2 regions of the Georgenia sp. Marseille-Q6866 genome follow, and region 2 is predicted to be linked to the other one. Evidence: riboswitches for the same ligand, from Rfam matches in the RefSeq annotation. Region 2 holds a riboswitch; the other holds the start of a gene.

Region 1 (15,199 bases), on a different contig from region 2:
AGCTCGCCGAGACCCTTCTCGGCTGGGACCTCGACGTCCGGCGCGACCCGCAGGAGCTGGCCAAGGGCCGGCGCTGGGGCGCCGTCGTCCTCGTCCTCACCGAGGCGGCCTCGCCGGCGGCGCTCGCCGGCCCCGTCCTCGCGCTCGGCGGCGTGCTGCGCCGCCTCGCCCCCGGGGGCCGGGCCGTCACCGTGTCCCGCCGCGCCGACGACGCGAGCGAGCCCGCCGTCGTCGCCGTCCGGCAGGGCGTGGACGGCTTCCTGCGCTCCCTCGCCAAGGAGCTGCGCGCCGGGGCGACCGCCAACGGTGTCGTCCTGGGCCAGGACGTGCCGGTGGGCGCGCCGTCGGCCGTCGGTGCCGTGCGCTTCCTCCTCTCCGCCCGCTCGGCCTTCGTCGACGGGCAGCTGCTCCACGTCTCCTCCGCCGACGGCGTCGCCCCGGCCGACTGGACCCGTCCCCTCGAGGGGATGGTCGCCGTCGTCACCGGCGCCGCCCGCGGCATCGGCGCGGCGATCGTCTCGGTCCTCGCCCGGGACGGCGCCCGCGTCGTCGGCGTGGACGTGCCGGCCGCCGGCGAGGCGCTGAGCCGGGTGATGAACGAGGTCCGCGGCAGTGCGCTGCAGCTCGACATCACCGCGGAGGACGCCGCCGAGCGGATCCTCGCGCACGTGCGGGAGCGCTACGGACGCCTCGACGTCGTCGTCCACAACGCCGGCATCCTGCGCGACAAGCTGCTCGCCAACATGACCGACGACCGCTGGAACGACCTCCTCACTGTCAACGTCCTCGCCCCGCTGCGGATGAACGAGACCTTTGCCGGGGAGCTCGGCGCGGGCGGGCGGATCATCTCCCTCGCCTCGACCTCCGGGATCGCCGGCAACCGCGGGCAGACGAACTACGCGGCGGCCAAGGCCGGGATCATCGGGATGACGCGGGCGCTCGCGCCGGTCGTCGCCGCGAGCGGCGCCACGGCCAACGCCGTCGCTCCCGGGTTCATCGAGACCGACATGACGGCGAAGATCCCGCCGGTCCCCCGACAGGTGGCCCGCCGGGCGAACTCGCTCCAGCAGGGCGGCCAGCCGGTGGACGTCGCCGAGGCCATCGCCTTCCTCGCCTCCCCGCAGGCCGGCGGGGTCAACGGGCAGACGCTGCGGGTGTGCGGCCAGAACCTGGTGGGGCAGTGATGCGCGAGCAGCGCCTCGAGCCGGTCCCCAGCCTCGGCTCGCTGTACTCGCGGGCGCTGGCGGCCACGGCGCGCACGACGATGCGCCGCGGCCCGGTGGCCGACCGCCTCCCCGACGTCGCCTACGTCGCCGGCGGCCTGCGCGCCGACCCCGCCACCCTCTCGGCCTACCAGGAGCTCCTCGGGGAGCCGGGCACCGACGAGCTGCCCGCGGGCTACGTCCACGTGCTCGCCTTCCCGCTCGCCATGGCGCTCATGGTCCGGCCCGACTTCCCGCTGCCCGTGCTCGGCATGGTCCACACGGCCAACCGGGTGGTCCAGCACCGGCCGGTGCTGCTCGGCGAGCAGCTGAGCGCACGGGCCGAGGCGCGCTCCCCGCGGGCGCACCGCAAGGGCACGCTCGTCGACCTCGCCGTCACGGTCGAGGCCGGCGGGGAGATGGTGTGGGAGGGCGTGTCGACCTACCTGGCCCGCGGCACCCGGCTGCCGGGAGCGGTGGAAGAGGCGCCGTCGTCGTCCTCGGCGGACGAGGAGCCGGGAGGTGACGTCGTCGCGGTGTGGTCGCTGGGGGCGGACACCCGCAGGCGCTACGCCGAGGTGTCCGGCGACCGCAACCCCATCCACGTGTCCCGGCTCGGGGCGAGGGCCTTCGGCTTCCCGCGGCCCATCGCGCACGGGATGTACACCGCCTCCCGGGCGCTGGCCCAGCTCGCCCGCTTCCGCGGGGACGCCTTCACCTGGGAGGTCGAGTTCGCGGGGCCGGTACTGCTGCCGGGGAAGGTCGCGCTGAGCGTCGACCCGGCGGGTGACGGCGTGCGCTACGCCGGTCACCACCCGAAATCAGGCCGCCTCCACCTCAGCGGGACGGTCACCCCGCGCACCTGACGGTGCGGCGCCGGTCCCTGCCGGCCGGCGCCGCCCGAGCGCGACGACCATCGCGACGAGGATGAAGCCCGCGCCGGCCCACGCGACCGGTGAGACCGCCTCGCCGTAGACCGCGGCCCCCAGGAGCATGGCGACGACGACCTCCCAGTAGGACAGCGCCGAGAGCTCCACCGAGCGCAGGTGCATGCCCGCGACGACGAGCAGCCCGAGCGCGAGGAAGCCGCACACGACGAAGAAGATGCCGGCCCAGACCCAGTTCTCCGCCGTCATCCCCGACATGTCCGGGCGCGTGACGGCGACCATCCCGGCGGCGCCGAGGGCGCCGAAGGTGAAGTTCCAGAAGTTGCGCACGTCCGCCGGCATGTCCGCCCGGTAGCGGTAGCACAGCAGCGCGGCGCCGTAGAGCACGCCGGAGACGGCGGCGAGGACGTCGCCGAGGAGCTGGTCGCCCGTGGGGGCGGCGGGGGCGTCGACCAGGCCGGTGGCGAGCATCATCCCGGCGAAGCTGAGGCCCAGGGAGGCGAGCTCGACGCCCCGCGCCCGCTCCTTGAGGATGACGCGCGCGAGGACGGTCGCGATGACCGGGCCCAGGTAGTGGAGGGCGACGGCGCGGGAGAGCACGGTGAGGACCGTCGCCGACAGGTAGGTGGCCAGGGACAGGCCGAGGAAGACGCCGCCGAGGACCACCGACCACGAGACGCGGGTGCGGCGCAGCACCGACAGGCGGCGGCCCGCGGCGAGGATGACGACCATCCCCAGGGCGCCCACGGCCATCCGCCCGAGCGTGAGCGTCTCGCCGATGACCGCCCCGGGCGGGGAGGAGAGCCGCCCGAAGACGCCGGCCAGACCCATGGCGGTGGCCGAGGCGATGATCGCGATGATGCCGAGCCGGCGGCGCATCCGCGGGACGGCGGGGCGGGGCGCGGGTGCGGGGGCGCGCCGGGGGTGTCGACAGCCAGGGCCAACGGGACTCCTCGGGATGACGGGCGCGCGTGGGCGCGCGTGAGCAGGGACCGTTCCCCGCTCTGTCATCGGACCTGAGAGTTTTCTGCGGGCGTGGTGCCCGCACTTCCCCGTCGGTGAGCCCCTGAGGGCTGCTTTCCAGAGGTGCCTCGCCGTGGCGGTATGGGGGCCTGAGAGTTTCCGGGGAGGTTGCTCCTTCGGCGCCCGCTTGCGCGGGTCTCTCCCGCCGCGAGTCGAAGGCTGTGAAGTTGTCGGGACAAGTCTCTCACACGGCGCGGCCCGCCCTCGAAGGAGCCTCCACAGCTCCGTCCACAGGCCGCGGGCGCTCCCTGTGTGTATGTGCACAACCCTGTGGACACAACCTGTGGACAGATGGCCGCCGGATGACCGCGGGGTGAACAGGCGCCCGTCCGCGGCGGACCTGCGAGGATGCCCGTATGAGGATCGCAGTGCCGCGAGAGGTCATGGACTCCGAGGGCCGCGTGGCCATCACCCCCTCGGGGGTGCACGAGCTGGTCCGTCACGGCCACGAGGTGGGCGTGGAGACAGGCGCCGGGACGTCCGCGTCCATCGCCGACGCCGACTTCACCGCGGCGGGCGCCACGGTGCTCCCCGACGCCGCCGCCACGTGGGACTTCGGCGAGCTCGTGCTCAAGGTCAAGGAGCCGGTCCCCGAGGAGTACCCGCTGCTCCGCGAGGGGCAGACGCTGTTCACCTACCTCCACCTCGCGGCCGACCGGCCGCTCACCGAGGAGCTCGTGCGCCGCCGAGTCACGTCCGTCGCCTACGAGACCGTCGAGCTGCCCGACCGCTCCCTGCCCCTCCTCGCGCCGATGAGCGAGATCGCCGGCCGGCTCGCGCCGCAGGTGGGCGCCCACAGCCTGATGAGCGCCCAGGGCGGCCGCGGGGTGCTGTTGGGCGGGGTGTCAGGGGTGTACTCGGCGCGGGTCGTCGTCATCGGCGCCGGCGTGGCCGGGATGAACGCCGCCGCGATGGCGGTGGGGATGCACGCGGACGTCGTCCTCATGGACCGCGACGTGAGCCGGCTGCGGCAGGCCGACGCCCTGTACCGGGGCCGCTGCCAGACCGTGATGTCCAACGCCTACGAGATCGAGCGGGCCATCACCGAGGCGGACCTCGTCATCGGCGCCGTGCTGCTCCCCGGGGCGCGCACGCCCCGCCTCGTGACGAACGAGCAGATCGCGCTGATGAAGCCGGGCTCCGTCGTCGTCGACATCTCCGTGGACCAGGGCGGCTGCTTCGCCGACTCCCGGCCCACCACCCACTCCGACCCGACCTACCGGGTGCACGACACGCTGTTCTACTGCGTGAGCAACATGCCCGGCGCCGTGTCCCACACCTCCACCTACGCGCTGACCAACGTCACCGTCCCCTACGCGCTCGCGCTGGCGAACAGCGGCTGGCGCGAGGCGATGCGGGCCGACCCGGCGCTGGCCCTGGGCCTGGCCACCCACGACGGCGCGCTCGTCTCCGCCCCGGTGGCCGAGGCGCACGGGATGGAGCACACCCCGCTGGAGGCGGTCCTCGCCTGACTCAGGCGCTGACGAGGACCCCGAGGACGGAGGCGAAGATCGCCAGGCCGTCGGTGCCACCGCCGGAGTCGGGGCCGAAGCCCGGCTCGACGGCGTGCTCCGGGTGCGGCATGAGGCCCACGACGTTGCCCGCCGCGTTGCTGATGCCGGCGATGTCGTGGAGCGAGCCGTTGGGGTTGTGGCCCTCGTAGCGGAAGACCACGCGCCCCTCCCCCTCGAGCTCGGCGAGGGTGCGCTCGTCCGCGACGAAGCCACCCTCCCCGTTCTTCAGCGGGATGGTGATCGTCTGCCCCACGGAGTAACCGGTGGTCCAGGCGGTGTCGTTGTTCTCCACGCGCAGCTGCTGGTCGCGGCACACGAAGCGCTGGGCCTCGTTGCGGATGAGCGCGCCGGGCAGCAGGTGCGCCTCGCAGAGGATCTGGAAGCCGTTGCAGATGCCGAGCACCGGCAGGCCGCGGCCGGCCGCCTCGACGACGGCCGTCATGACCGGCGCGAAGCTCGCGATCGCGCCGCAGCGCAGGTAGTCGCCGTAGGAGAAGCCACCGGGCAGGACGACGGCGTCGACCCCGCGGAGGTCCTCGTCGGCGTGCCACAGCGCCACCGGCTCACCACCGGCCAGGCGCACCGCCCGCTGGGCGTCGCGCTCGTCGAGGGAGCCGGGGAAGGTGACGACGCCGACGCGCGCACCCTCGGCCCGCGGCTGGGGCTCGGGGACGTCGAGGCGGTGCATCACACGCTCCGGGCGTCGTCGGCCGCGGCGACGCGGACGACGTCCTCGATGACCGGGTTGGACAGCAGCAGCTCGGCGGCACGGCGGGCCTGGTCGAGCGCGGCGTCGTCGACCTCGCCCTCGACCTCCAGCTCGAAGCGCTTGCCCTGCCGGACCGCGACGAAACCGTCCAGTCCGAGCCGGGGCAGCGCGCCGGCTACCGCCTTGCCCTGCGGGTCGAGAATCTCGGGCTTGGGCATGACCTCGACGACGATGCGTCCCATGGTGACTCCTGCTCGGGGTTTTCGGGCCGCCGTCGAGTCTACCCGGGTGCCGGGGTCAGACCCGGTACTGCGCAGCCAGTGGACAGGCCCACACGTCCAGGCCGCCGCGTCCCACCGTGTTGAGGTAGTTGTAGACGGCCCGGTAGGACTGCACGAGGGAAGTCTCGGTGTACCGGACGCCGAGGTCCTGGCAGTACTCCCTGACCATCGGCGCGACCTTGCGCAGGTTCGGCCGGGCCATCGACGGGAACAGGTGGTGCTCCACCTGGAAGTTGAGCCCGCCCATGAAGGTGTCCATGGCGCGCCCGCCGGAGATGTTGCGGCTCATGAGGACCTGGCGGCGCAGGAAGTCGATCTTGACGTCCGACGGCACGACCGGCATGCCGATGTGGTTGGGCGCGAAGGACAGGCCCATGTAGAGGCCGAAGACTGCGAGCTGGACGCCGATGAAGGCGAACGCCTTGCCCGGGGACAGGACGAGGAAGACGAGGGCGACGAAGCTGACGAGCCGGACGAGGATGAAGCCGAGCTCCACCCAGCGGCGCTTGAGGCGCTCGCGGCTCACCGCGCGCTTGATGCCGTGGACGTGGAGGTTGATGCCCTCGAGCAGGAGCAGCGGGTAGAAGAAGAAGCCCTGCTTGGTGGCGAGCCACTTCGTGAGGCGGGTCTTGCGCTGCTCGACCGCGTACTGGCTGAAGGCGAGCACGCCCGGGTCGATGTCCGGGTCCTTGTGGAGCGTGTTCGGGGCGGCGTGGTGCTTGGTGTGCTTGCGCTGCCACCAGGCCTGGCCCATGCCCACGAAGAGGTTGATGACGATGAGGGAGACCCACTCGTTCCACTTGCCCGACACGAAGATCTGCCGGTGCGCGGCGTCGTGGCCGAGGAAGGCGATCTGCGTCATGAGCAGGGCGAGGGCCACGGCCGTCACCATCTGCCACCAGGTGTCCCCGATGAGGACGAAGGCCACGGCCAGGCCGACGCCCAGCACCAGTGAGCCGATGAGCTTGGTCCAGTAGTAGCCGTAGGCGCGCCGCATGAGGCCCGCCTCCTGGACCCGCTTCGTCAGGGCGGTGAAATCACTGACCTGACGCTCTCGGGCGGTTCCCCGCGCCGTCGTGGGGACACTGGTGTCTGCTGCCATACGTTCGCGCCTTCGGTACTAATTCGCGAGCTGTCGTCGCGGAGGAGGTGTTACTGCTCTCACAGTCTTGCACGGATCATCCACGTCGGCAGGGTTCGCGTCGAACGTCACCCGACGAGGCGGTCGGCGGCCTCGAGGTAACGCTCGCGGGTGCGCTCGACGACGTCGTCGGGAAGCGGCGGCGGGGGCGAGACGCGGTCCCAGCCGGACTCCGGGGAGGTGAGCCAGTCCCGGACGAACTGCTTGTCGAAGCTCGGCTGCACCCGCCCGGGCGCGTAGCCGTCCGCCGGCCAGAAGCGCGAGGAGTCCGGCGTGAGGACCTCGTCCCCGAGGACGACCTCCCCGCCCGGGCCGAGCCCGAACTCGAGCTTGGTGTCAGCGACGATGATCCCACTGCGGGCGGCGACGTCCGCGGCGCGGGAGTAGATCCGCAGCGTGAGGTCGCGCAGCTCCTCCGCGCGCTCCCCTCCGAGGAGGGCGGCGACGGCCTCGAAGCTGATGTTCTCGTCGTGGTCACCGAGCTCGGCCTTGCGGGCGGGGGTGAAGATCGGCTCGGGCAGGCGGGAGGCCTCGCCCAGGCCCGCGGGCAGCGGCACCCCGCACACGGCCTGGCCCTCGCGGTACTCGACGAGGCCGGAGCCGGTGAGGTACCCGCGCACCACGCACTCGACGGGGAACATCTCCAGCCGCCGGCACACCATCGCCCGGCCGGCGACGGCCTCGGGGACGTCGAGCGAGACGACGTGGTTGGGGACGATGTCGGCGAGCTGCTCGAACCACCACAGGCTGAGGCGGGTGAGCACCTCCCCCTTCCCAGGGATGGGCGTCGGCAGGACGTGGTCGTAGGCGCTGATGCGGTCGGAGGCGACGACGAGCACGACGTCACCCGCCGGGTGCGGCTCGGCCGGCCGGTACAGGTCGCGGACCTTGCCGGAGTAGGTGTGCTCCCAGCCGGGCAGCACGGGCGCGGTCACGAGCGGGCCCGCGCGATGTCGGTGCGGTGCTGGGAGCCGTCGAGGGTGATGCGCTCGACGCCCGCGTAGGCGCGGGCGCGCGCCTCCTCCTGGTCGGCCCCGACCCCGACGACGGAAAGCACCCGGCCGCCGGCACTGACGAGGGCGCCGTCCTCGGACGTCGCACAGCCGGCCTGGAGGACGTGGACGCCGGGCAGCTCCTCGGCCGCGGCGACGCCCTCGACGACGTCGCCGGTGCGGGACACCCCGGGGTAGCCGTGGGAGGCGAGGACGACGGTGACGGCCGACGCGTCGCGCCACGTGGGGCTGGGCGCCTCGGCGAGGGTGCCGGTGGCGGCCGCGTGGAGCAGCTGGGCCAGGGAGGAGTTGAGACGCGCGAGGACGACCTGCGTCTCGGGGTCCCCGAAGCGGGCGTTGAACTCGATGACCCGCACGCCGCGGGAGGTGAGGGCCAGGCCGACGTAGAGGACGCCGGTGAAGGGGGTGCCGCGGCGGGCCATCTCGTGCACGACCGGCCGCGCGACGCGTTCCATCACCTCGTCGACGAGGCCCTCCGGCGCCCACGGCAGCGGGCTGTAGGCGCCCATCCCGCCGGTGTTGGGACCGGCGTCGCCGTCGCCGAGGCGCTTGAAGTCCTGGGCGGGGGCGAGCGGGACGGCGTCCGTGCCGTCGCAGACGCAGAAGAGGGAGACCTCGGGGCCGTCGAGGTACTCCTCGACGACGACGGCGGGACGCTCCCCGCCGGGGGTGACCGTGCGCGCGAGGCAGGCGCGGGCGTGGGCGAGGGCGGCGTCCCGGTCCTCGGTGACGACGACGCCCTTTCCGGCGGCGAGGCCGTCGTCCTTGACGACGTAGGGGGCGCCGAAGGCGTCGAGCGCCTCCTCGACCTCCTCGGGGGTCGTGCAGACGTAGGCCATCGCCGTGGGGACCTCTGCGGCGGCCATGACCTCCTTGGCGAAGGCTTTGGAGCCCTCGAGGCGGGCCGCGGCGGCGTCGGGGCCGAAGCACGGGACCCCGGCGGCACGGACGGCGTCCGCGACGCCGGCGACGAGCGGCGCCTCGGGGCCGACGACGACGAGGTCGACACCGCGCTCGACGGCGAGGGCCGCCACCGCCTGCGGGTCGAGCGGGTCGACCGGCACGTTGGTCGCGACCTGCGCCGTTCCCGGGTTCCCGGGGGCGACGAGGACCTCGTGGGGCGTGGACTCGGTGGTCAGGGCGCGGGTGATGGCGTGCTCGCGCGCACCGGACCCGACGACGAGGATCTTCACGTGCCAGGAGCCTACCGACCCCGGCGGCCCGAAGCGCCAGGCGTCCACCGACCAGACCCGGCCGGGGAGTTGTCCCCATCGGCGGTGCCCGGCTCGGACACCTCACCGTGACGCGTCACCGGTAGGGTTCGCGGCATGACATCACACCGCACCACGTCACGGGCCCGCCGCGGCCTGTCGGCGCTCCTCCTCCTCCCCCTCCTGCTCGTCCTGGCCGGCTGCTTCCGCCTGGACATGGGGCTGACGATCAACGAGGACGACACCCTCGACGTCGCCATGGAGGTCGGCGACCTCACCGGCATGGCCACCCGCGAGGACATGGACTGCTCCGAGCTGGAGTCCGAGATGGGCGACGCCCCCGAGGAGGCCGAGTTCGCCGTCGAGGACATCGAGGACGAGGACGGCAACATCGGCTGCCGCATCTCCGCCACCGGCGCCCCGATCGACTCGATGACCGGTGAGGGCATGACCATCGAGAAGGTCGACGACACCTACGTCTTCTCCTTCGACGGTGACGAGACCGGCATGGGTGACACGAGCAGCCTCGAGGACATGCCGGCCGGCATGGAGCCCCAGGTCGCCATCTCCGTCACCTTCCCCGGTGAGGTCATCGAGGCCGACGGCGAGATCGACGGCAACACCGTGACGTGGAGCGGCATCGAGGCCTTCGCCGCCGGCGGCAGCGCCACCGGCGAGGCCGCCGGCAACGGCGGTGGCAGCGCGGGTGGCGTGTCCACCGCGGTGTGGATCGTCCTCGCCGTCGTCGCGCTCCTCGCGATCGCCGCGCTCATCTTCCTCATCTCACGCAAGAAGGGCGGCAAGTCCGGCAACGCCGGGGACCCCGCCTTCGGTGGCCCCGCCGGCCCCGCGCCCTACGGCCAGGGCGGCCAGCCCGGCCAGGTCGCCAACGAGCCCGGCCCCGGCTTCCCCGCGCAGCCCGGTGCGGGCCAGCCGGTCGGCGGCTCGGCCCGACCGACCAGGTCCCGGCCGACCCCGGCCCCGGCTACCCCGGCCAGCAGCCCCGGCCGCGCCGGCCCCGTTCACGACGGCCGCCGCGGACACGCCGGTCGACCGCCCGGAGGGCTCGCCCTTCGCGCCGTCGCCCGAGCCGCCCAGCCAGTCCGACGAGGACCAGCAGCGCTAGCACCCCACTACCAGCGCGAGAACCCCACAACCCGCCGACAGCTGAGTTACTACCGGTAACAACTCAGCTGTCGGCGGGTTGTGGCATGTCAGGGCTGCTGGCGGGTGAGCCGCACCGTCCAGTCCTCGGGGCCCTCGACGAGGTAGGTGACCGCGAAGGCACCGGGCTGGCGCTCCTCGATCTGCGCGAGCAGCGGCACCGGGTTGTGCGGGGCGACGAGGTCCAGGGCGAAACCCGGGGCGATCGCGGTCAGCGCACCGAAGACCGTCGCGTGGCGGATGGCGTGCGGGACCTGGCGGACGTCGAGCACCGGGGTGGCGTCGTCGTGACCGCCGCAGGCGCAGCCCCCGCCCGTCCCCGGCCGGCTCGTGATCGTGATGTCGTCGACAGCCATGGCCGTCCCCTCTCGTTGGCGAGAGGCCAGGTTATGCACGGACATCTCCGTGCCTACGGGACCATCGGCCCACGCCCCCGCCCGTTCGTGGGCGGGGGCACCGGCGCGGTCAGTCGAGCAGGGAGTGGCGCACGATCGTCGCGGCCCGGTCGGGGCCGACGCCGATCGAGGAGATCCGCGCCCCGGACATCTCCTCCAGCGCGAGGACGTAGCGCTGGGCGGCGTCCGGCAGGTCGGAGAACTCACGGGCGTCGCTGATGTCCTCGCTCCAGCCGTCGAGCTCCTCGTACACCGGGCGGGCGTGGTGGAAGTCGGTCTGGTTGGGCGGCATGTCGTCCACCCGGCGGCCGTCGACCTCGTAGGCCACGCAGACCGGGATCTTCTCCAGGCCGGTGAGGACGTCGAGCTTGGTGAGGACGAGGTCGGTGAGCCCGTTGACCCGGCTGGCGAAGCGGGCGACGACGGCGTCGTACCAGCCGCAGCGGCGGGGGCGTCCCGTCGTCGTGCCGTACTCCCCGCCCACGCTGCGCAGGCGCTCGCCGGCGGCGTCGTGGAGCTCGGTGGGGAACGGTCCCTCACCGACGCGGGTCGTGTAGGCCTTGACGACGCCGACGACGCGGTCGATGCGCGTGGGGCCCACGCCGCTGCCGGTGCAGGCGCCACCGGCGGTGGCGGAGGAGGAGGTGACGAAGGGGTAGGTGCCGTGGTCGACGTCGAGCATCGCGGCCTGGCCGGCCTCGAAGACCACCGTGCGGCCCTCGTCGAGGGCCTGGTTGAGGACGAGGGAGGTGTCGGCGACCATCGGGCGTAGCCGCTCGGCGTAGGCGAGCAGCTCGTCGGTGACCTCGTCGACGTCCACGGCGCGGCGGTTGTAGACCTTGAGGAGCAGCTGGTTCTTCTGGACCAGCGCGCCCTCGACCTTCTGCCGCAGGATCTTCTCGTCGAAGATGTCCTGGACCCGGATGCCCACGCGCGCCATCTTGTCGGCGTAGGTGGGGCCGATGCCGCGGCCGGTGGTGCCGATCTGGCGCTTGCCGAGGAAGCGCTCGGTCACCTTGTCCAGCGTCCGGTTGTAGGACGGGATGAGGTGGGCGCTGGAGGAGACGAGGAGCCTGGAGACGTCCACGCCACGGGCGCTGAGCCCCTCGAGCTCGGCAAAGAGCACCTCGAGGTCGACGACCACGCCGTTGCCGATGACCGGCGTGCACCCCGGGCTGAGGATGCCGGAGGGCAGCAGGTGGAGGGCGTACTTCTCCTCGCCGACGACGACCGTGTGCCCCGCGTTGTTGCCCCCGTTGAACTTGACGACGTAGTCGACCTGGGAGCTGAGCTGGTCGGTGGCCTTCCCCTTGCCCTCGTCGCCCCACTGGGCTCCGACGACGACGACCGCTGGCATGGTGATCCCTTTCGCTGGAGGCGGGCGCCGATCGGCTCCCGGGACAGGTTACCCAACCCGCCCCTCCGGCGGTTCGGGGTGCACCCGGCGGCTCACCCGCCTAGGCTCGACGAGGAAACGGACCGGGCACCGCCGCACGCGCACGAGCGGCGGCCAGAGGGAGCAGCATGATCGAGATCGCGGCGTCATCGACCACGACGACGGTGACGATCAGCGGGGATCTCGACCTTGCCGAACGCGGCCAGTTCCCCGAGGCCACGGCCCGGGTGAGCGGGCTGCGCCGCCAGCTCCTCGTCATCGACATGTGCGACGTCACCTTCATGGACTCCACCGGCGCGGCGTTCCTCATCGCGCTCGCCGACGCCGCGGGCAAGCGCGGCGGCGCGGCCGTGCTGCGCGGCTGCGACGACCGCGAGCTCTTCGTCCTCGAGATCTGCGGCGCGCTGGGCAGCTTCCGGATCGACACCGAGCACCGCTGCGAGCGCCGGGCCTCCTAGCCCTCCTGCTCCTCGGCGCGCTGCGCCCAGGGCTCCTTGGCGCGCACGCGCGCCCACACGACCTTGCCGGCCGGGGTCGGGCGCCAGCCCCACTCGGCGAGCCGGGAGATGATGTGGAGCCCGAAGCCGCCCACCCGGCCCACGCGGCCCTCGCGGACCACCGGCGGGCTGGGGTTGGCGTCCTCGACCTCGATGCGCAGGCCGTCGCCGGTGTCGCGCAGGCGCAGGTCCACCCGGCCCCACCCGTGCATGACGGCGTTGGCGACGAGCTCGGAGGCGACGAGCTCCGCGGCGGCGGTGTCCTCGATGTCCCAGGCCTCGCAGGCGCGGAGCACGGCGTGCCGGGCCCGCGCGATCGTCTTGGGGTCCATCGGCATCTGCCAGCGCCGCTCCCGGGGCCCGGACCACGTGTGGGTGGGGTCGGAGGCGGGGTCGGGCACGCGGAGGACGACGACGGCGATGTCGTCCTCGGGCGCGTCGGCGAGCTCCTGGAGCAGCTCCTCCCCGATCCCGGCGGCGTCGGGCGCGTCGATCTTCCCGGCGGCCGCGACGAGCGCGGCGACACCGTCGCGCATGGAGCGGTCACGGCGCTCGACGAGGCCGTCGGCGTAGAAGACGAGGACGTCCCCGGGGCGGGCGACCGCGTGCCCGGTGTGCCGCGGACGGCGGCCGAAGCCGACGAGGGGGCCGTGGGCGCCCTCGAGCGGGGTGGCCCGCCCGCCGCTCACCTGGACGATCGGCAGGTGCCCGGCGCGGGAGTAGGCCACGTCCCAGGTCTCCCCGCCGGGCCGGGGGTGGAGGGTGGCGTAGACGAAGGAGGCGGGACGGGCGATCCGCATGCTCGCCACCAGCCGGTCGACGCGGCCCAGGACCTTGCCCGGCTCGACGAACTCGGCGGCGTAGGCGCGCACGACGGACCGGAGCTGGCCCATCGCCGCCGCCGCCTCGACGTCGTGCCCGACGACGTCGCCCACGACGACACCGACACGCCCCTCGCCCATGTCGAGGACGTCGTACCAGTCCCCGCCCACCTGGGCGTGCTCGGAGCTCGGCGCGTAGTAGCTCCACACGTCCACGCCCTCGACGTGGCTCTGCTCGGGGAGCATGGCGCGCTGGAGCGTCTCGGCGAGGCGGTGCTCGCGGTCGTAGAGCTGGAGGTTGTCCATCGCCATGCCCACGCGGCGGGCGACGAGCTCGAGGACGGTCGTCAGCTCCCCGGTCGGCAGCGCCTGCTCGTCGGTCTCCCGGTCCGGCGGGCGGACGGCGAGGACGGCGAGGACGGCCTTGCGGCCGAGGACGGGCAGCAGCCACAGCGGCCCGTCGTCGGGCGCGGTGTCGTCCTGGGCGACGAGCGCGAGGAGCTCCCCGGTGAGGGTGCCCTCCTCGGCCGGCTCGCGCGGGTCGACGACGACCGTCTGCATGCGGGTGTCGAGGAAGAGCCCGACGACGGGGTCTGGGATGTCCCCGCGCAGCCGGGCCTGGCGGCGCAGGTCGCGGCGGTGGTAGGAGATGCCGGCGAGGTCGGTGACCTTCTGCAGCTGCGTGCCGTCGGCGTAGAAGGCGGCCCACGGGACGATGCGCCGCACGAGCAGGGCACCGATCTCGGTGAGCGCGGTCGTGGAGTCGACGTCGGCGAGGATGTCGGAGACCCGTGCGACGAGGCTCAGGCCACGCTGAGCGCGCTCCTCGGCGGCGGCGCGCTCCTCGGCGAGGACGGCGGAGGCGAGCTCCTCGGTGGCGTCGCGCACCGTGACCAGCCAGCGGTGCCAGCCGCCGGCGCCTGCCCCGAGCGGGCTGAAGGACACGGTGGCGCGGTAGGAGGTGCCGTCACTGCGCGGCACGGACCGCACGACGGAGACGGGCAGCCCCGCCGCGAGCGCCTCCAGCAGCGCGCTCGTGTCCCGCCCGTGGGTGGCGACGAGCCGGGGGGCGGACTCGCGCAGCTCGGCGACCGAGTAGCCGGTCATCTCCGCGAGCGAGGAGCTCACCCACACGACGCGGGAGCCGGCAGGGCGCGTGGACAGGTCGATGTCGACGACGTAGGTCGGGTCGGGCAGCGCCTCGAGCAGGTGCTCGGAGCGGACGGCGAGCGCCTCGGGCAGCTCGCGCGGGGGCTCGGCGGACCGGGCCGGGCGCATGCGGACGGTGCCGTGAGGAGGGGTCGGGGAGCCCACCGGTGCGGGCACGCCGCTGTCCGGTCCGGTCATGTTGGCTCTCCGATCGTCCTGAGTCTCCTAGGATGCCGTGGAGGACGTTCCGGCGCGAACCGCCGGACCAGCAGAAGGAGAGCCTGTGCGCGACGACAGTTCGACAAGCGGCCGCGGCCCCGAGACCGGCACGGCGTCGCTCATGGTGGCACAGGGGCGCACCCGGCTCGTCCTGTCCGGTGAGATCGACGTTGCTCTCAGCAGCGAGCTCACCGAGGCGGTCTCCGAGGCCGAGTCCTCCCGCAACCCCGTGGAGATCGACGCCCGCCACGTCACCTTCATGGACTCCTCGGGCGTCGCGCTCCTCGCGCGGCTCGCCCACCGCACGCCCGGCCCGCTCACGATGATCAAGCCTCCGGACGTCGTCCGGTTCCTGCTCGACATCACGCGCCTGGGCGACGTCGTGACGATCGTCGAGGAGGACCCCGGCTTCCCCGAGCCGGCCGACCCTCCTCCGGGCGACGACGCCGCGTAGCGGCCCACCCTCACATACGCCGAGAGCCGGACCCCTCCGTGGAGGAGTCCGGCTCTCGGCGTACTACGGGGGGTGGTGCGTCAGGCCATCTTCGTCCCGGCCGAGCGCAGCTGCTGGCAGGCC
Region 2 (15,199 bases):
GCCGTGGGGGAGTACTGGGCCGCGCTCGTCGTCTGCCTCATGCTCTCCGGCGGTGAGGCGCTCGAGGACTACGCCGCCGGACGGGCGCGCCGCGAGCTCACCGGACTGCTCGAGAACGCCCCGCAGACCGCGCACCGGCTCGACGCCGCCGGCGCGCTCGACGACGTCGCCGTCGAAGAGGTCGCCGTCGATGACCGGCTGCTCGTCCGGCCCTTCGAGGTGGTGCCCGTCGACGGCGTCCTCGAGTCGGACGCCGCGACCCTCGACGAGTCCTCGCTCACCGGTGAGTCGCTCCCCGTGGACCGCGCTCGCGGCGAGCAGCTGCTCTCCGGCGCGGTCAACGGCGGGGAGGCCATCGAGGTCCGGGCCACGGCCGCCGCGGCGGAGTCCCAGTACCAGCGCATCGTCGCCCTCGTCCGGGAGGCGCAGGAGTCCAAGGCGCCGTTCGTGCGTCTGGCGGACCGCGTCGCCGTGCCCTTCACCGTCCTCGCCCTGGCCCTCGCCGCCGGGGCGTGGGTCGTCTCGGGCGACCCGAGCCGGCTGGCGGAGGTCCTCGTCGTCGCGACGCCGTGCCCGCTCATCATCGCCGCCCCGGTCGCGTTCATGGGCGGCATGTCCCGCGCAGCCCGCAGCGGGATCATCGTCAAGAGCAGCGGCACGCTCGAGCAGCTCGCCCGGGCCCGTACCGTCGCCTTCGACAAGACGGGAACCCTCACCTACGGTGAGCCGCGGGTCACGTCGGTCCAGGCGCAGGCGGGGGAGCGGCACGAGCTCCTCGCCCTCGCGGCGGCCGTCGAGCAGTACTCGGCCCACCCGCTGGCCGCGGCCGTCGTCGAGGAGGCCCTCGCCGCCGGTGGCGCCGTGCCCACCGCCGACGACGTCACCGAGATCCCGGCGAACGGCGTCCGAGGGGTCGTGGACGGGCGCGTCGTCGTCGTCGGCAGCGCCCGCTTCGTCGCCCGGGAGACCGGCGTGGAGCCGGCCCGCCCGCCCGAGGGGCACACGGGGGTGCACGTCGGCGTCGACGGACGCTACGCGGGCTACGTCGCGCTCGCCGACGAGCTGCGCGCCGAGACCCCCGCGACGATGGCCTCCCTGCACCGTGCCGGGGTGCGCACGACGATGATGCTCACCGGCGACGGCGAGCACGTCGCCCGCCACATCGCCGGGCAGGCAGGCATCGACGACGTCCGCGCAGAGCTCCTCCCGCAGGACAAGGTCGACGCCGTCCGGGCCGCCGCGCCGCGGCCGGTCATGATGGTCGGCGACGGCGTCAACGACGCGCCCGTCCTCGCGGCGGCGGACGTCGGGGTGGCGATGGGGGCGCGCGGTGCGAGCGCGGCGAGCGAGTCCGCCGACGTCGTCATCACGGTCGACGACCTCTCCCGCAGTGCCCGCGCCGTCCACATCGGCCGGCGGACCCTGCGCGTGGCGTGGCAGTCCATCGCCATCGGCGTCGCGATGTCCGTCGGGCTCATGCTCGTCGCGGCGGCGGGGGTGCTGCCCGCGATCGTCGGCGCCTGGTTGCAGGAGGCGGTGGACCTCGCCTGCATCCTGTGGGCGCTGCTGGCGATGCGACCGGGCCGCGCCGAGCGCGCGGAGGTCGAGCGGCTGGCCGCGGCCGCGGCGGCCGGGGACGCCCCGCGCCCCGACGCGGGCCGGCGGACCGACGCGCCGCTCGTGTCCAGCGCGGGCTGAGAGCCGGGACCCCGGCGCTCAGGCGAGGACGTCCGCCAGGTCGAAGCGCACCGGCTCCTCGAGCTGCTCGTAGCCGCACGACTCCGGGTCGCGGTCGGGCCGCCAGCGGCGGAACTGCCCGCTGTGCCGGAAGCGGGTGCCCTCCATGTGGTCGTAGGCCACCTCGAGCACCCGCTCGGGGCGGAGTGGCACGAAGGAGAGGTCCTTGCCGGCCGACCAGCGGCTCTGCGCGCCAGGCAGCCGGTTCTTCTCGTGGGCGGCGGTGTTCTCCCAGTCGGCCCACGGGTGGTCCTCGCCCTCGGCCAGGCGCAGCGGCGCGAGCTCCTCGACCAGCTCGGCACGGCGCTTCATCGTGAAGGAGGAGGCGACGCCCACGTGCTGGAGCTTCCCGCCGTCGTCGTACAGGCCGAGGAGGAGGGAGCCGACGACGTCGCCGCTCTTGTGCCAGCGGAATCCGGCGAGCACGCAGTCGGCGGTGCGCTCGTGCTTCGTCTTGAGCATGAGCCGCTTGTTCGGCTGGTAGGTGAGGTCGAGGGGCTTGGAGACGACGCCGTCGAGCCCGGCGCCCTCGAAGAGGTCGAGCCACTCGCGGGCCAGGGCCGTGTCCGTCGTCGCGCGGGTGAGGTGGACCGGTGCCTGGGCGTCGACGAGCGCGTGCTCCAGCCGCGCGCGCCGCTGCGCCATGGGCAGGCCGGTGAGGTCCTCGTCGCCGAGCGCGAGGAGGTCGAAGGCGACGAACGACGCGGGCGTCTCGGTGGCCAGGAGCCGCACGCGCGAGTCGGCGGGGTGGATGCGCTGGAGCAGGGCCTCGAAGTCGAGGCGCGCGCCGGTGACGATGACGATCTCCCCGTCGACCACGCAGCGCTCGGGCAGCTGCGCGCGCAGGCTCTCGACGAGCTCGGGGAAGTACCGCGTCATCGGCTTCTCGTTGCGGCTGCCGATCTCGACGTCGTCGCCGTCCTTGAAGATGATCGCGCGGAAGCCGTCCCACTTCGGCTCGTAGAGGTACTCGCCCTCGGGCACGTCCTTGACGGACTTCGCGAGCATCGGGGCGACCGGCGGCAGCAGCGGGAGGTCCATCCCGCAGACGCTACTGGGCGCGCGAGGGCGGCGCCCCCGGTCCGCGCGCCGGGTCGCCACGGATCCGCGCGGCTGATACCGGTCCGCGCTGCGGACATGTCGGCAGCGCGGACCGGGATCAGCAGCGGGGACGGGGGAGGGGGCTCCTACGGGCGGCGCCAGTCGTTGCTCTCCAGGTGCGACCCCGCCTGCGGCCCCATCTGGAGCATGCCGCCGTCCACGGCCCACGAGGCGCCGTTGACGTAGCCCGCCTCCGGGCCGCAGAGGAAGGCGACGACGGCGGCGATCTCGCGGGCGTCACCGGGTCGGGCGACGGGGATACCCGGGCGCTCCTTGCCCTCCATCACGGTCTCGTCCTCCTGGCCCGTCATCGGGGTCGCGATCTCGCCGGGGGCGACGGCGTTGACGGTGATCCCGTGCTCGGCGAGCTCGAGGGCCGCGACCTTGACGAGCAGCCCGAGGCCGCCCTTGGCCGCACAGTAGGGAGCCGCTCCCACCCGCGGGGCGTGCTCGTGGACGCTGGTGATCGCCACGACCCGCCCGCCCGTGCCGCCGGCCACCATGTGCCGGGCCGCCGCCTGGAGGCAGCAGAACGCGCCGTCGAGATCCACGGACACGACCTCGCGCCAGGTGGCGAAGTCCATGTCGAGGAGCAGCTCGGAGCTGCCGGTGCCGGAAGACATGACGAGCGCATCGACGCCGCCCATCGCTCCGGCGAGCTCGTCGACCACCGTGGCGCCGCTCTGCGGGTCGGTGAGGTCGAGCCGCCGCACGTGCGCCGTCGCGCCGAGGGAGCGGACCTCCTCGGCGGTGCGCTCGGCGCCGTCCTCGTCGGTGTGCCAGGTGAGGCCGACGTGCCGGCCGGGTGCCGCCAGGGCGACGGCGCTCGCCTTGCCGATGCCCGAGTCGGCGCCGGTGACGATGACGCGCCGGGGCTGGACGCCCTCGTCGCGGGCGTCGGGCTGCGCGGCCTGGGTGCTCTCGCTCATGTCGGTGCCCTCCGGTCAGCGGGACACGAGCTTGAAGAAGGTGCTGTCCTCGCCGCTCGCCTTGTGCTCCTGGTAGAGGAAGGCCAGCTTCTGGTCCTCGAACTTCGCGAACCAGTCCTCCCAGCTGATGTGCTCGAGGTCGTCGGTGCCGGCGCCGCCGGGGAAGTCGATCCGCAGGATACCGGCGGTGTCGCCGCCCTCGGTGCCGCGCACGCTCGCGGGCTTCCCGTCGTGCTCCTCGACCCAGCGGCGGATCTCGTCGTGGTCGGTCGTCGTGCTCGTCTCGGATGCCATCGTTCTCCTCCTCCCGCCGGCCACGGGCGTGGCCGCCCCCCGACGGTAGGCACGCCGCCGGACGCGCGCATCCGGTGCCGGTGACCAGGGTCACGGGGGCCCGAGCCGGGCCGTCCCCGGGCAGGCGCAGGGCCTCCGCTAGCCTCGCCGGTGCCCGATGACCCCCGATTGGAAAGGCTCCATCGTGTCCACCCCTCCTCCCAGCCCCTACCAGCCGCAGCAGGGCCAGCCCGGCCAGGTCCCGCCGCCCCGCCCGCCTACGGGCAGCAGCCGGGCCAGCCGGGCCAGCCCGGCCAGCAGCAGTGGGGCTACGGCGCCCCGCCGCCCCGCAGGGCCCGAGCGGCGAGACGCCGAAGAACTTCTTCGCGGCGCTCTTCGACTGGAAGTTCCACACCCTCATCACCCCCAAGCTGGTCAGTTGGGTCTACCTCGCCGTCATGATCCTCTCGGCGCTGTACTGGCTGTTCATGGTCTTCGCCGGCTTCGCGGCGGACCCGGTCATCGGCGTGCTCGCGCTGCTCATCGGCCCGATCGTGCTGGTCGTCAGCCTCGCGTTCTTCCGGATGACGCTCGAGTTCTACTTCGCGCTCGTGCGGATGTCCGACGACATCCACCGCAGCCACGGACTCCCGCGGTCCTGACCCACGCGTGAACTGCGCCCCGTGCCGATCGGCACGGGGCGCAGTCGCGTCTCAGGAGAGCAGCTGGGCGAGCTCGGCGGCCTCGTGGACGACGGCGTGGGCGCCGTCCTCCTCACCGGGGCGGGCGTAGCCCCACGCGACGAGAACGGTCGGCAGGCCGTGCACGCCGGCGCCGTCGACGTCGTGGTGACGGTCCCCGACCATGACGGCGCGCGTGAGGTCGACGTCCCGCTCACGGAGCCCGGCGAGCGCGTCCTCGACGATGTCGGCCTTGACCGCGCGGGTCTCGTCCTCCGAGGCGCCGCGGACGACGGTGAAGTACGGGGACAGCCCGGCGTCGTCGAGGATGACGACGGCGAGCGACTCCCGCTTGGACGTCGCGAGGGCGAGCGGCACACCGCGTGCGTGGAGGTCACGGACCAGCTCGGCCATGCCCGGGAAGACCGGGGCCTGGAGCATCCGGTCGTTGTAGCGGTCGCGGTAGTCGGCGACGACGGCGGCCAGCTGGTCGTCCGGCACGCCGACGAAGGCGCGGAAGCCGTCGCGGATCGGCGGACCGACGAAGCGCAGCAGCTCCTCCTGCGTCTGCTCCGGGTAGCCGAAGTGCGCGAGCGTCTCGGCGATCGAGGCGGTGATGACCGGACCGGAGTCGCTGATCGTGCCGTCGAGGTCGAGGAGGACGGCCGTGGGGTGCATCGGCTCGAGGGCGGTGGGGGCGGAGGCGTGCGTCAATCGTTGTCCTTGCTCGGGGAACGGGGTCTTCCCCCAGGGTCGCACGGACCGGTGAGTCACCGATGTCGGTGTCGCCGGGTAGTGTGACCCGGACAACTCGATACGCCGCCCACCCGCGGCGGGAGAGTCCCGCCCAGTGCGGGCGCCGAAGGAGCAAGCCCTCCCGCTAGTCTCTCAGGCCCCGGTACCGCCGCGATCAGGCAGCTCTGAAAAGCAGCGCGTCAGCGCTCACCGACGGTGCAGGCGAGCCCGGCTCGCGAAAACTCTCAGGTCCCATGACAGAGCGGGGAGGACCAGTTTCCCGCCACCCCGGAGCCGTGTCCATGTCCTCACCGTCCTTTGCCGACCGCCACATCGGCCCGCGCGCCGCCGACACCGCGGCCATGCTCGACTCGCTCGGGCACGCCGACTGGCAGCCCCTCCTCGACTCGGTGCCGCCCGCCATCCGCCAGCAGCGCCCCCTGGACCTGCCCGCCCCGCGCACCGAGGCGCAGGTCCTCGACCGGCTGCGCGAGCTCGCCGGGCGCAACGTCCAGCGCGTCCAGATGATCGGCCAGGGCTACTACGGCACCCACACCCCGAGCGTCATCCAACGCAACGTCCTCGAGTCGCCGGCCTGGTACACGGCCTACACCCCCTACCAGCCGGAGATCTCCCAGGGCCGCCTCGAGGGGCTGCTCAACTTCCAGACGGCGGTCGCCGACCTCACCGCACTGCCCGTCGCCAACGCCTCGCTCCTGGACGAGGCCACCGCCGTCGCCGAGGCCGTGCTCCTCATGCAGCGCGCCAACAAGGCCGCGAAGGCCGCCACCTTCGTCCTCGACGACGAGCTCCACCCCCAGACCCTCGCCGTTGTCCGCGCCCGCGCCGAGGCGGTGGGCCTCACCACCGTCGTCGCCGACCTCGACGGCGGCCTGCCGGACCTTCCCGACGGCGTCACGGGCCTGGTCCTCCAGCAGCCGGGGACCTCCGGCCGGCTGCGCGACCACGCCGGTCTCATCGCCGGGGCGAAGGAGCGTGGCGCGATGGTCACCGTCGCCGCCGACCTCCTCGCCCTCACGCTCATCGCGCCGCCGGGGGAGCAGGGCGCCGACGTCGCCGTCGGCTCGGCCCAGCGCTTCGGCGTCCCGTTGTTCTACGGCGGGCCGCACGCCGCCTTCATGGCGGTGCGCGAGGGCCTGGAGCGCCAGCTGCCCGGCCGGCTCGTCGGCGTCTCCAAGGACAGCGAGGGCCGTCCCGCCCTGCGCCTGGCCCTCCAGCCGCGCGAGCAGCACATCCGCCGGGAGAAGGCGACGAGCAACATCTGCACCGCGCAGGCGCTGCTCGCCGTCGTCGCCGGCATGTACGCCGTCTACCACGGGCCGGACGGGCTGCGAGAGATCGCCCGCCACGCCCACGGTGCCGCCCGCACCCTGGCCCGGCGCCTGAGCGCCGGCGGCGTCGAGGTCCTCCACGACGCGTTCTTCGACACCGTCACCGTCCGTGTGCCCGGGCGGGCCGCCGTCGTCGTCGCGGAGGCGGAGCGGGGCGGGATCAACCTGCGGCTCGTCGACGAGGACACGGTCGGCGTCTCCTGCGACGAGACGACGACGCCGGAGCACCTCGCCACCGTCGTCGCCGCCTTCGGGGCCGAGCCCGCTGGTCACGACGACGGCGGCTTCGAGATCCCCGCGCCGTTGCGCCGCACGAGCGAGTTCCTCACCCACCCCACGTTCCACGCGCACCGCTCCGAGACGCAGATGATGCGCTACCTGCGCCGCCTCGCCGACCGGGACCTCGCGCTGGACCGCACGATGATCCCGCTCGGCTCGTGCACGATGAAGCTCAATGCCGCCACGGAGATGCGGGCGATGCTGTGGCCCGGCTTCGCCTCGATCCACCCGCTGGCGCCGGACCACCAGACCGAGGGCTGGCGCGAGCTCGTCACCGAGCTCGAGGGCTGGCTCGCGGAGATCACCGGCTACGACCGCGTCTCCGTCCAGCCCAACGCCGGCTCCCAGGGTGAGCTCGCCGGCCTCCTCGCGATCCGCGGCTACCACCGCTCGCGCGGCGAGGCCGAGCGCACGGTGTGCCTCATCCCGTCCTCCGCGCACGGGACCAACGCGGCGTCCGCCGTCCTCGCCGGGATGAAGGTCGTCACCGTGAAGACCGCCGACGACGGCTCGATCGACACGGCCGACCTCCACGCCCGCATCGCGCAGCACGGGGAGCAGCTCGCGGCGATCATGCTCACCTACCCCTCCACCCACGGCGTCTTCGACACCGAGGTGCGGGAGGTGTGCGAGGCCGTCCACGCGGCCGGCGGGCAGGTTTACGTCGACGGCGCGAACCTCAACGCGCTCATCGGGCTCGCCCAGCCGGGGGAGTTCGGCGGGGACGTCTCCCACCTCAACCTCCACAAGACCTTCTGCATCCCGCACGGCGGCGGTGGCCCCGGCGTCGGCCCGGTCGCGGTGCGTGAGCACCTGGCCCCGTTCCTGCCCGGGGACGCCGCCGGCGACGACGACGGCGCGGTGCCCGTCTCGGCCACCCGGTACGGGTCCGCGGGGGTGCTGCCCATCTCCTGGGCCTACATCGCGCTCATGGGCGCCGAGGGCCTCGCGGCCGCGACCCGCAGCGCGCTGCTCGCGGCGAACTACGTCGCCCGGGCGCTGGACCCGTACTTCCCGGTGCTCTACACCGGGGCGGACGGGCTCGTCGCGCACGAGTGCATCCTCGACCTGCGCGAGCTCACCAAGCGCTCCGGCGTCAGCGCCGAGGACGTGGCCAAGCGGCTCGTCGACTTCGGCTTCCACGCCCCCACGCTGTCCTTCCCGGTGGCCGGCACCCTCATGGTCGAGCCGACCGAGAGTGAGGACCTCGCCGAGCTCGACCGCTTCGTCGAGGCGATGGTGACGATCCACGGGGAGATCCAGCAGATCCTCGACGGTGAGGTCGACGTCGCCGACAGCCCGGTGCGCCGCGCCCCGCACCCGGCGGCCGACGTCGCCACCGACGCCTGGGACAGGGCCTACCCGCGCGAGCAGGCCGTCTTCCCGGTCCCCGGGCTGCGGCAGGACAAGTACTTCCCGCCGGTGAGCCGCATCGACAACGCCTACGGGGACCGCAACCTCGTGTGCGCGTGCCCGCCGCCCGAGGCCTTCGAGGAGGACTGATGAGCGAGAAGGAGACCGCCCTGCGCGCCGAGCACGAGGCGCTGGGGGCGACGATGACCGGCTTCGCCGGCTGGGTGATGCCGCTTCACTACGGCTCCCAGCTGGCCGAGCACCGCGCCGTGCGCGAGGCGGCGGGGCTCTTCGACCTCAGCCACATGGGCACCGTGTGGATCGACGGGCCGGGCGCGGGAGCGTTCCTCGACCACGCCGTCGTCGGCTCGGTCTCCACCCTCGAGGTGGGACGGGCGAAGTACACGCTGCTGTGCACGCCCGAGGGCGGGATCGTCGACGACCTCATCGTCTACCGCGTGGGGGAGGACCGCTTCCTCACCGTGCCGAACGCCGCCAACACATCCGCCGTGCTCGCCGAGCTCTTCCTGCGCGTCAAGGGCTTCGACGTCCGCATCGGCGCGGCAACCCAAGAGACGGCGCTCCTCGCCGTCCAGGGGCCGCGCGCCGTCGAGATCGTCACGGCGCTCGCCGCTGAGCCGGTCGACGACCTGCGCTACTACTCCGCTCGCTGGAGCACGCTGGCCGGGTTCCGCGTGCTGCTTGCCCGCACCGGGTACACCGGTGAGGACGGCTTCGAGGTCCTCGTCCCGGGGGAGCACGCCGTCGCCCTGTGGCGCGCGCTGCTGGACGCCGGCTCGGACACCGGCCTCGTCCCCGCCGGCCTCGCCGCGCGCGACTCGCTGCGGCTCGAGGCCGCGCTGCCGCTGTACGGCAACGAGCTGGGCCGCGACGTCGACCCCTTCACGGTCGGTCTCGGCGGCATCGTCGGGCTGCGCCGCAAGAGGGCGGACTTCGTCGGCCGCACGGCGCTGGAGCGCATCCATGACGCGCACGAGGCCGGTGAGCCGGGCCGCCGGGTCCTCGTCGGACTCGCCGGCCAGGGCCGCCGCGCCGCACGCCAGGGCTCGCCCGTCCTGCTCGGGGACCAGGAGGTCGGCGTCGTCACCTCCGGCCTGCCCAGCCCCACCCTGGGCCACCCGATCGCGCTCGCCGTCGTCGACCGCGCCGCCGCGGAGGTCGGCACGGCGCTCGACGCCGACGTGCGCGGCCGACGCGAACCGTTCACCGTCGTCGAGCGCCCGTTCTACCGTCGTTCCTGACCCATCGAAGGAGAAGCCATGGCCACCATCCGTCCCGATCTCAAGTACACCGCCGAGCACGAGTGGGTGGACGACTCCGTCTCACCCGTCCGCGTGGGCATCACGACCGTGGCGACCGACGCCCTCGGCGACATCGTCTACCTCGACCTGCCCGAGGTGGGCGCCGAGGTGACGGCGGGGGAGACCTGCGGGGAGGTGGAGTCGACGAAGTCCGTCTCCGACCTCTACGCGCCGGTCACCGGCATCGTGACGGCGGTGAACCAGGAGGCGATCGACGACCCCGCGCTCGTCAACCGCGAGCCCTTCGCGGACGGCTGGCTCTTCGCCGTCGAGGTGGCGGAGGAGCCGGAGCTGCTCTCGCCGGAGGAGTACGCCGAGACCACCGGCGCCGAGATCACGGACTGAGCCGTGGAGCTCGGCGCGGCACTGGAGTTCGTGCGGGCCAACCCGCGCGGCGTCCTCGCCACCCGCAGGCGCAGCGGCGACGCGCAGCAGTCACCGGTCCTGGCAGCGGTCGACGACGACGGGCGCGTCCTCATCAGCACCCGGGAGACGGCGGTCAAGGTCCGCAACCTGCGGCGCACACCTCGTGCGTCCCTGTGCCACCTCAGTGAGCGGTTCTTCGGGCCGTGGGTGCAGCTCACCGGCACCGTGGAGATCGTCTCGCTGCCCGAGGCGATGGATCTCCTCGTCGACTACTACCGTCGCGTCTCCGGGGAGCACGAGGACTGGGACGAGTACCGCACGGCGATGGAGCGGGAGCGCCGCTGCGTCGTCGTCCTCACCCCCGAGGAGGCCGGGCCGACGGTCAGCGGCTGAGCGGGGGCCGGTCCCACACCAGCGAGTAGCGGTAGTACAGGCGCCGTCGCGCCCGCGCGCCGGGGAGGACCTCCTGCGCGGCCGCGCGGATCTCGGCGAGCGAGGTGACCGGGTCGGTCATCGCGACCCCGACGTCGGCCTGCGCCCGGTGCACGACGTCGAGCGCCCGCACCGGCAGCACCTGCGCAAGGGACACGAGCCAGTCCGCCACCGAGGCGCTGGCGGCGAGCCCGACGACGACGAGGCATCCGCCCGGCGCGACGAGCGCCCCGAGACGGACCAGCGCCGGCCGCAGCGGCAGGTGGTGGAGGGTCGCCACGCAGGTGACGGTGTCGAAGAGCCCGATCGCCGGCAGCTCGGTGTCGAGCAGTCCCGCCTGCACCACCCGCGCTCGAGGGACGTCCCTGGCACGTGCGCGGGCCACGGCCGCCGGGTCCGGTTCGAGACCGACGACCTCGTCGGCCACACCGGCCAGGCGCTCGAGGAGGAGGCCCTCCCCGCAGCCGACGTCGAGCACGCGACCGCCCCGCCGGCGCGCGTCCGCGACGATCTGGCCGTGGAAGGCCGTGTTGTGGTTCCAGTACGTCGCCGTCACTGCGCTCCCAGCTCCACGAGGAGGACCCCCGCGGCGATGAGCACGATGCCGCCGACCATCATCCGCGTGAGCGGCTCGTCGAAGAGCACCTTGCTCCCGACGGCGGTGAGCGCGACCCCGACGGCGGTCCAGATCCCGTAGGCGACGCCGATCCCGATGCCCTGCTGCAGGGTGAGGGAGAGCAGCGTGAAGGCGACGAGGTAGCCGACGCCAACGACGGCGAGCCACGCCTTGCGCCCGTCGACGCTCGCGCGCAGGGAGAGCGTGGCGGTGACCTCGGCGAGGATCGAGCCGGTGAGGAAGAGCCAGCCCATCAGGCGTCCACCGCCTCGGTCGCCCGGTGGGAGCCCACCTCGACGAGCAGGACGCCGCCGATGATGAGCACGATCCCCGCGGCCATGAGCAGCGTGAGCGGCTCACCGAAGATCACCGCGGACAGCGCCGCGGTCAGTGCCACCCCGGTGGCGCCCCAGATGCCGTAGGCAACGCCCAGCGGCATCCCGCGGCGCAGCACCGCCGCGAGGAAGAGGAAGGCGGAGACGTAGCCGACGACGACGAGCGCGTACCAGCGGGGGTCGTCGACGGCGGCACGCAGGGACAGGGAGCCGGTCACCTCGCAGACGATGGCGCCGGCCAGGAGGAGCCAGGTCACCGGACGATCCTCGCAGAGCCGCTGGGAGGGCGCGGTCCGGGGCTTCCGTGCCAGGCTACGGCCGTGACCGAGACCCCCGACGCCGAGCTGGTGACCGTCGCGCGGGAGCTCTACGCCCACCCGCCGGCCGAGTTCATCGCGAGCCGCAACGCGCGCGCCGCCGCGACGCGCCGGGCCGGCGACCGGGAGCTGGCGACGGCCGTCAAGGCGCTGCCCAAGGCCTCGGTCGCGGCGTGGGCGGTGGGCGCGGTCGCCCGCGAGCACCCGGAGGACCTCGACGCGCTCGGCCAGCTGGGCGCCGAGCTGCGGGTGGCGCAGGTCGCCGCGGACCCCGCCGAGCTGCGGGCGCTGGGCAAGCGCCGGCGGGAGCTGACCGGTGCGGTGACCCGGACGGCGGTGCGGCTGGCGGAGGAGCGCGGCGTCGGGCTGTCCGGGGCGGCGCAGGAGCAGGTGGAGGCGACGTGGTCCGCCGTCGTCATCGACCGAGGCGCCGAGCGGGCGGTGCGCAGCCTGCTGCTCGTCCGGGCCCTCGAGCCGAGCGGTGGCCTGGAGGACGCCCTCGCAGTGCCCGGCGCGGTTGGGGCCGCCGAGCCGGAGGAGGAGCCTGCGGCTCCGCCCCGCCCGGCACGGCGAACCCGGCCTGCCGCTCCCGCGACGAAGGAACCGGCGGCGGAGGACGACGACGACAGGCCGCGCCGGGCGATCAGCCGCCGGCCCCGCAGCACGGAGGAGCAGACGGCGCCGCGCCGGGCGATCACCCGTCGGCCCCGCAGCACGGAGCCGGATGAGGCGCCGGAGGAGCAGACTCCGCGCCGGGCGATCAGCCGCCGGCCCCGCAGCACGGAGCCCGAGGAGGAGTCGGAGGAGCAGACCCGGCCGCAGCGGGCGATCGGCCGTACCCGCCGCAGTGCCCCGGAGCCCACGCCCGAGCCGGCGGACACCGCCCGCGAGATCAGGCGCGCGGAGCGCGAGCTCCGCGCCCGGGAGCGCGTGGCCGAGCACGCCCGCAGCGAGCTCGAGGACGCGACCGAGGAGCTCTCACGCATCGAGGCGCAGGTGCTCCAGGCCGCCGCCCGCACCGAGGAATTGCGCCGTGAGCTCGAGCGGCTGGAGGAGCAGCTCGCGGATCTGGACGAGGAGCGGGCGCAGGCCACCGAGGAGCGCGAGGACGCAGAGGCCCGTGAGGAAGCCGCCCGCCACGCCGTCGAGGAGGCACGTCAGCGGCTGGCCGAGCTGACGGACTGAGCTCCGCCGCGCGCGTTAAGTCCTGGCTATCGGCGCCGCGGCAGGGCAGGCTGGCCAGGACCGCTCCGCCCACGAGACACCTGGAGGGACGATGGCTGACACCACGCCCGAACCGCAGCCCGAGACGGCCAAGGAGAAGATGCGCCAGGCGCTCGAGCGCAAGAACGAGCGCGCGCACCAGAACCACCAGGCGCAGCAGAACACCGGCGCGGTTCACGGGAGCCAGGTGAACGGCGGAGGCAAGCGCACCTTCCGCCGCAAGTCCGGCTAGACCGCGCTCCTCACGCCGGGTCTGCGCCGCGCCCCTCGACGGCGTGGCGCAGCTCGGCGAAGGCCTCTGCCAGTCGCGCCGGAGTGAAGTGGGCGTTGAGGCCGCTCGGGTTGGGCAGCACCCACACCCGGGTCGACCCCAGGCGCACGTCCTGCTCCCCGTAGGTCGCGCGCGGCCGGTCGAAGGCCGTGCGGTAGGCGGTGACGCCGAGCACGGCCAGCCACGCGGGGCGGTGCTCCGCGACCTCCGCCCGCAGCCGCTCCCCGCCCTCGCGCAGCTCTGCGGGGGAGAGCTCGGCGGCGGTTGCCGAGGCACGCTCGACGACGTTCGTCACGCCCAGCCCCAAGGACAGGAGCTCCTCCTGCTCGGAGGGGTGGAGCTGGCGCGGCGTGAAGCCGGAGCGGTGCAGCGCCGGCCAGAAGCGGTTGCCCGGCCGCGCGAAGTGGTGTCCCGACCACGCGGAGTACAGGCCGGGGTTGATCCCGCAGAAGAGCACCCGCAGCCCCGGCGCGACGACGAGCGGGAGGGTGCGGTCGGCCGCGGCGAGCAGCTCCTCGCGCGTGGGACGCCGGTCAGCAGGCATGGGGGCAGCCTGCCAGGTCAGCGGGGGAGCTCGTCGATGAGGGGCGCGAGGATGTCGACGACCGCCGCCTCCGCGTCGGACGGTCGCCGGTCGACGATCGCGTGGACGAGGCGCTCGTGCTCGTCCGCGTGCGGGTCCTCGTCCTCGTCGACGTCGTCCGCGAGCACCTCCTCGTAGAGCGGGACGAGCCCGTCGTAGAGCTCGGTGAACAGCTCGTTGTGCGTCGCGGCGACGACGGCGCGGTGCAGCGCGAGGTCGGCGGCGATGCGGACCTCGTGGTCGGTCTGGTCCCAGGCGCGGGCCCGCGCGTCGAGGGCCTCCCGCAGTGCCGCGACGTCCGCGTCCTCCCGGCGCTGCGCGGCGATCCGGGCCGCTGCGCCGTCGAGGGCCGCGCGCAGCTCGAGCCCGTCACGTCGGTGGGCACGCGTCGCCCGGCGGGTGAGCGTGGTGGCGAGCTCGGAGCGGGCGATGACGAAGGTGCCGCGCCCCTGCTCGCGGCGGACGAGCCCGGCCTGAACGAGCGACTGGACCGCCTCGCGCACGGTGTTGCGCCCGGCGCCGACCCACGCCATGAGCTCGGCCTCGACCGGGATCCGCTCGCCGACGGGCCACTCGCCGGAGGCGACCGCCTCGTGGAAGCGCGCTGTCACGGTGTCGGTCATGCTCGGCGCCTTGCGCAGGGGTGCCTGGTGTGCGCTAGTGTCTGCCCGATTCATCCCATCATCCTACCTTTGAGGTCGACATGAGCGACAAGGCCCGGGCGAGCGTGCTGCCCCTCCTGGCAATCGTCCTGACCGCGCTCAACCTCCGCACCGCGGTCACCGGGTTCACGCCGCTGCTCGACACGATCGGCGCCGACCTCGACTTCGGACCGTCCCTGTATGGCGTGTTCGGCACGATCGTCACGGCCTGCTTCGCCGTCTTCGGGCTGGTCGCGGCTCCCGTGGCACGCCGCCTCGGCCTGGAGCGCACCATCGCGATCGCCGTCGCCTTCACCACCGGTGGCATCGTGCTGCGGGCGCTGGCGCCGTCGACCGGCGTGCTCGTCGCTTCCACCGTCGTCGCGTTCGTCGGGGTGGGGGCGTCCAACGTCCTCGTCATCCCGCTCGTGAAGAAGTACTTCTCGGCGCACCTCAAGGCGGTGAGCTCGATGTACATCGCGCTCCTGCAGGTGGGCCAGTTCGTCGCCCCCCTCGCGGCGGTCCCGGTGGCCCTCGTCGCCGGGTGGCGGTGGGCCATCGCGATGTGGGCGACGACGACCGCCGTCGCCGTCGTGCTCTGGATCGTCCTCGCCGCCCGCGCGGGCGCCGCAGCGCCGGTGGAGACTGGCCCG

Evidence for each region. A riboswitch is a leader RNA that binds a small molecule or an ion and turns the genes downstream of it on or off. The one in region 2 is predicted to bind glycine.
Region 1: another riboswitch for glycine. It lies ahead of ACWPXV_RS10205 (DMT family transporter); the one in region 2 lies ahead of gcvP (aminomethyl-transferring glycine dehydrogenase).

The regions. Positions count from the first base shown of each region.
Region 1 is NZ_CBCOOR010000010.1:82,267-97,465, forward strand. Features, by position in the region: gene ACWPXV_RS10195 (3-oxoacyl-ACP reductase) at 1-1,184, shown strand, start outside; gene ACWPXV_RS10200 (MaoC/PaaZ C-terminal domain-containing protein) at 1,184-2,068, shown strand; gene ACWPXV_RS10205 (DMT family transporter) at 2,024-2,968, opposite strand; glycine riboswitch at 3,180-3,267, opposite strand; gene ald (alanine dehydrogenase) at 3,469-4,584, shown strand; gene purQ (phosphoribosylformylglycinamidine synthase subunit PurQ) at 4,586-5,314, opposite strand; gene purS (phosphoribosylformylglycinamidine synthase subunit PurS) at 5,314-5,577, opposite strand; gene ACWPXV_RS10225 (fatty acid desaturase family protein) at 5,633-6,718, opposite strand; gene ACWPXV_RS10230 (phosphoribosylaminoimidazolesuccinocarboxamide synthase) at 6,826-7,692, opposite strand; gene purD (phosphoribosylamine--glycine ligase) at 7,689-8,963, opposite strand; gene ACWPXV_RS10240 (LppM family (lipo)protein) at 9,099-10,166, shown strand; gene ACWPXV_RS10245 (DUF2249 domain-containing protein) at 10,196-10,501, opposite strand; gene ACWPXV_RS10250 (adenylosuccinate synthase) at 10,611-11,897, opposite strand; gene ACWPXV_RS10255 (STAS domain-containing protein) at 12,065-12,394, shown strand; gene ACWPXV_RS10260 (SpoIIE family protein phosphatase) at 12,391-14,601, opposite strand; gene ACWPXV_RS10265 (STAS domain-containing protein) at 14,687-15,076, shown strand; gene fbaA (class II fructose-bisphosphate aldolase) at 15,157-15,199, opposite strand, start outside.
Region 2 is NZ_CBCOOR010000001.1:125,447-140,645, forward strand. Features, by position in the region: gene ACWPXV_RS00545 (heavy metal translocating P-type ATPase) at 1-1,698, shown strand, start outside; gene ACWPXV_RS00550 (ATP-dependent DNA ligase) at 1,717-2,778, opposite strand; gene ACWPXV_RS00555 (SDR family oxidoreductase) at 2,925-3,767, opposite strand; gene ACWPXV_RS00560 (hypothetical protein) at 3,783-4,061, opposite strand; gene ACWPXV_RS00565 (DUF4282 domain-containing protein) at 4,364-4,702, shown strand; gene ACWPXV_RS00570 (HAD hydrolase-like protein) at 4,754-5,434, opposite strand; glycine riboswitch at 5,544-5,634, shown strand; gene gcvP (aminomethyl-transferring glycine dehydrogenase) at 5,758-8,589, shown strand; gene gcvT (glycine cleavage system aminomethyltransferase GcvT) at 8,589-9,701, shown strand; gene gcvH (glycine cleavage system protein GcvH) at 9,720-10,106, shown strand; gene ACWPXV_RS00590 (PPOX class F420-dependent oxidoreductase) at 10,110-10,520, shown strand; gene ACWPXV_RS00595 (class I SAM-dependent methyltransferase) at 10,510-11,115, opposite strand; gene ACWPXV_RS00600 (DMT family transporter) at 11,112-11,429, opposite strand; gene ACWPXV_RS00605 (DMT family transporter) at 11,429-11,767, opposite strand; gene ACWPXV_RS00610 (hypothetical protein) at 11,831-13,012, shown strand; gene ACWPXV_RS00615 (DUF5302 domain-containing protein) at 13,104-13,283, shown strand; gene mug (G/U mismatch-specific DNA glycosylase) at 13,294-13,866, opposite strand; gene ACWPXV_RS00625 (FadR/GntR family transcriptional regulator) at 13,884-14,528, opposite strand; gene ACWPXV_RS00630 (MFS transporter) at 14,609-15,199, shown strand, end outside.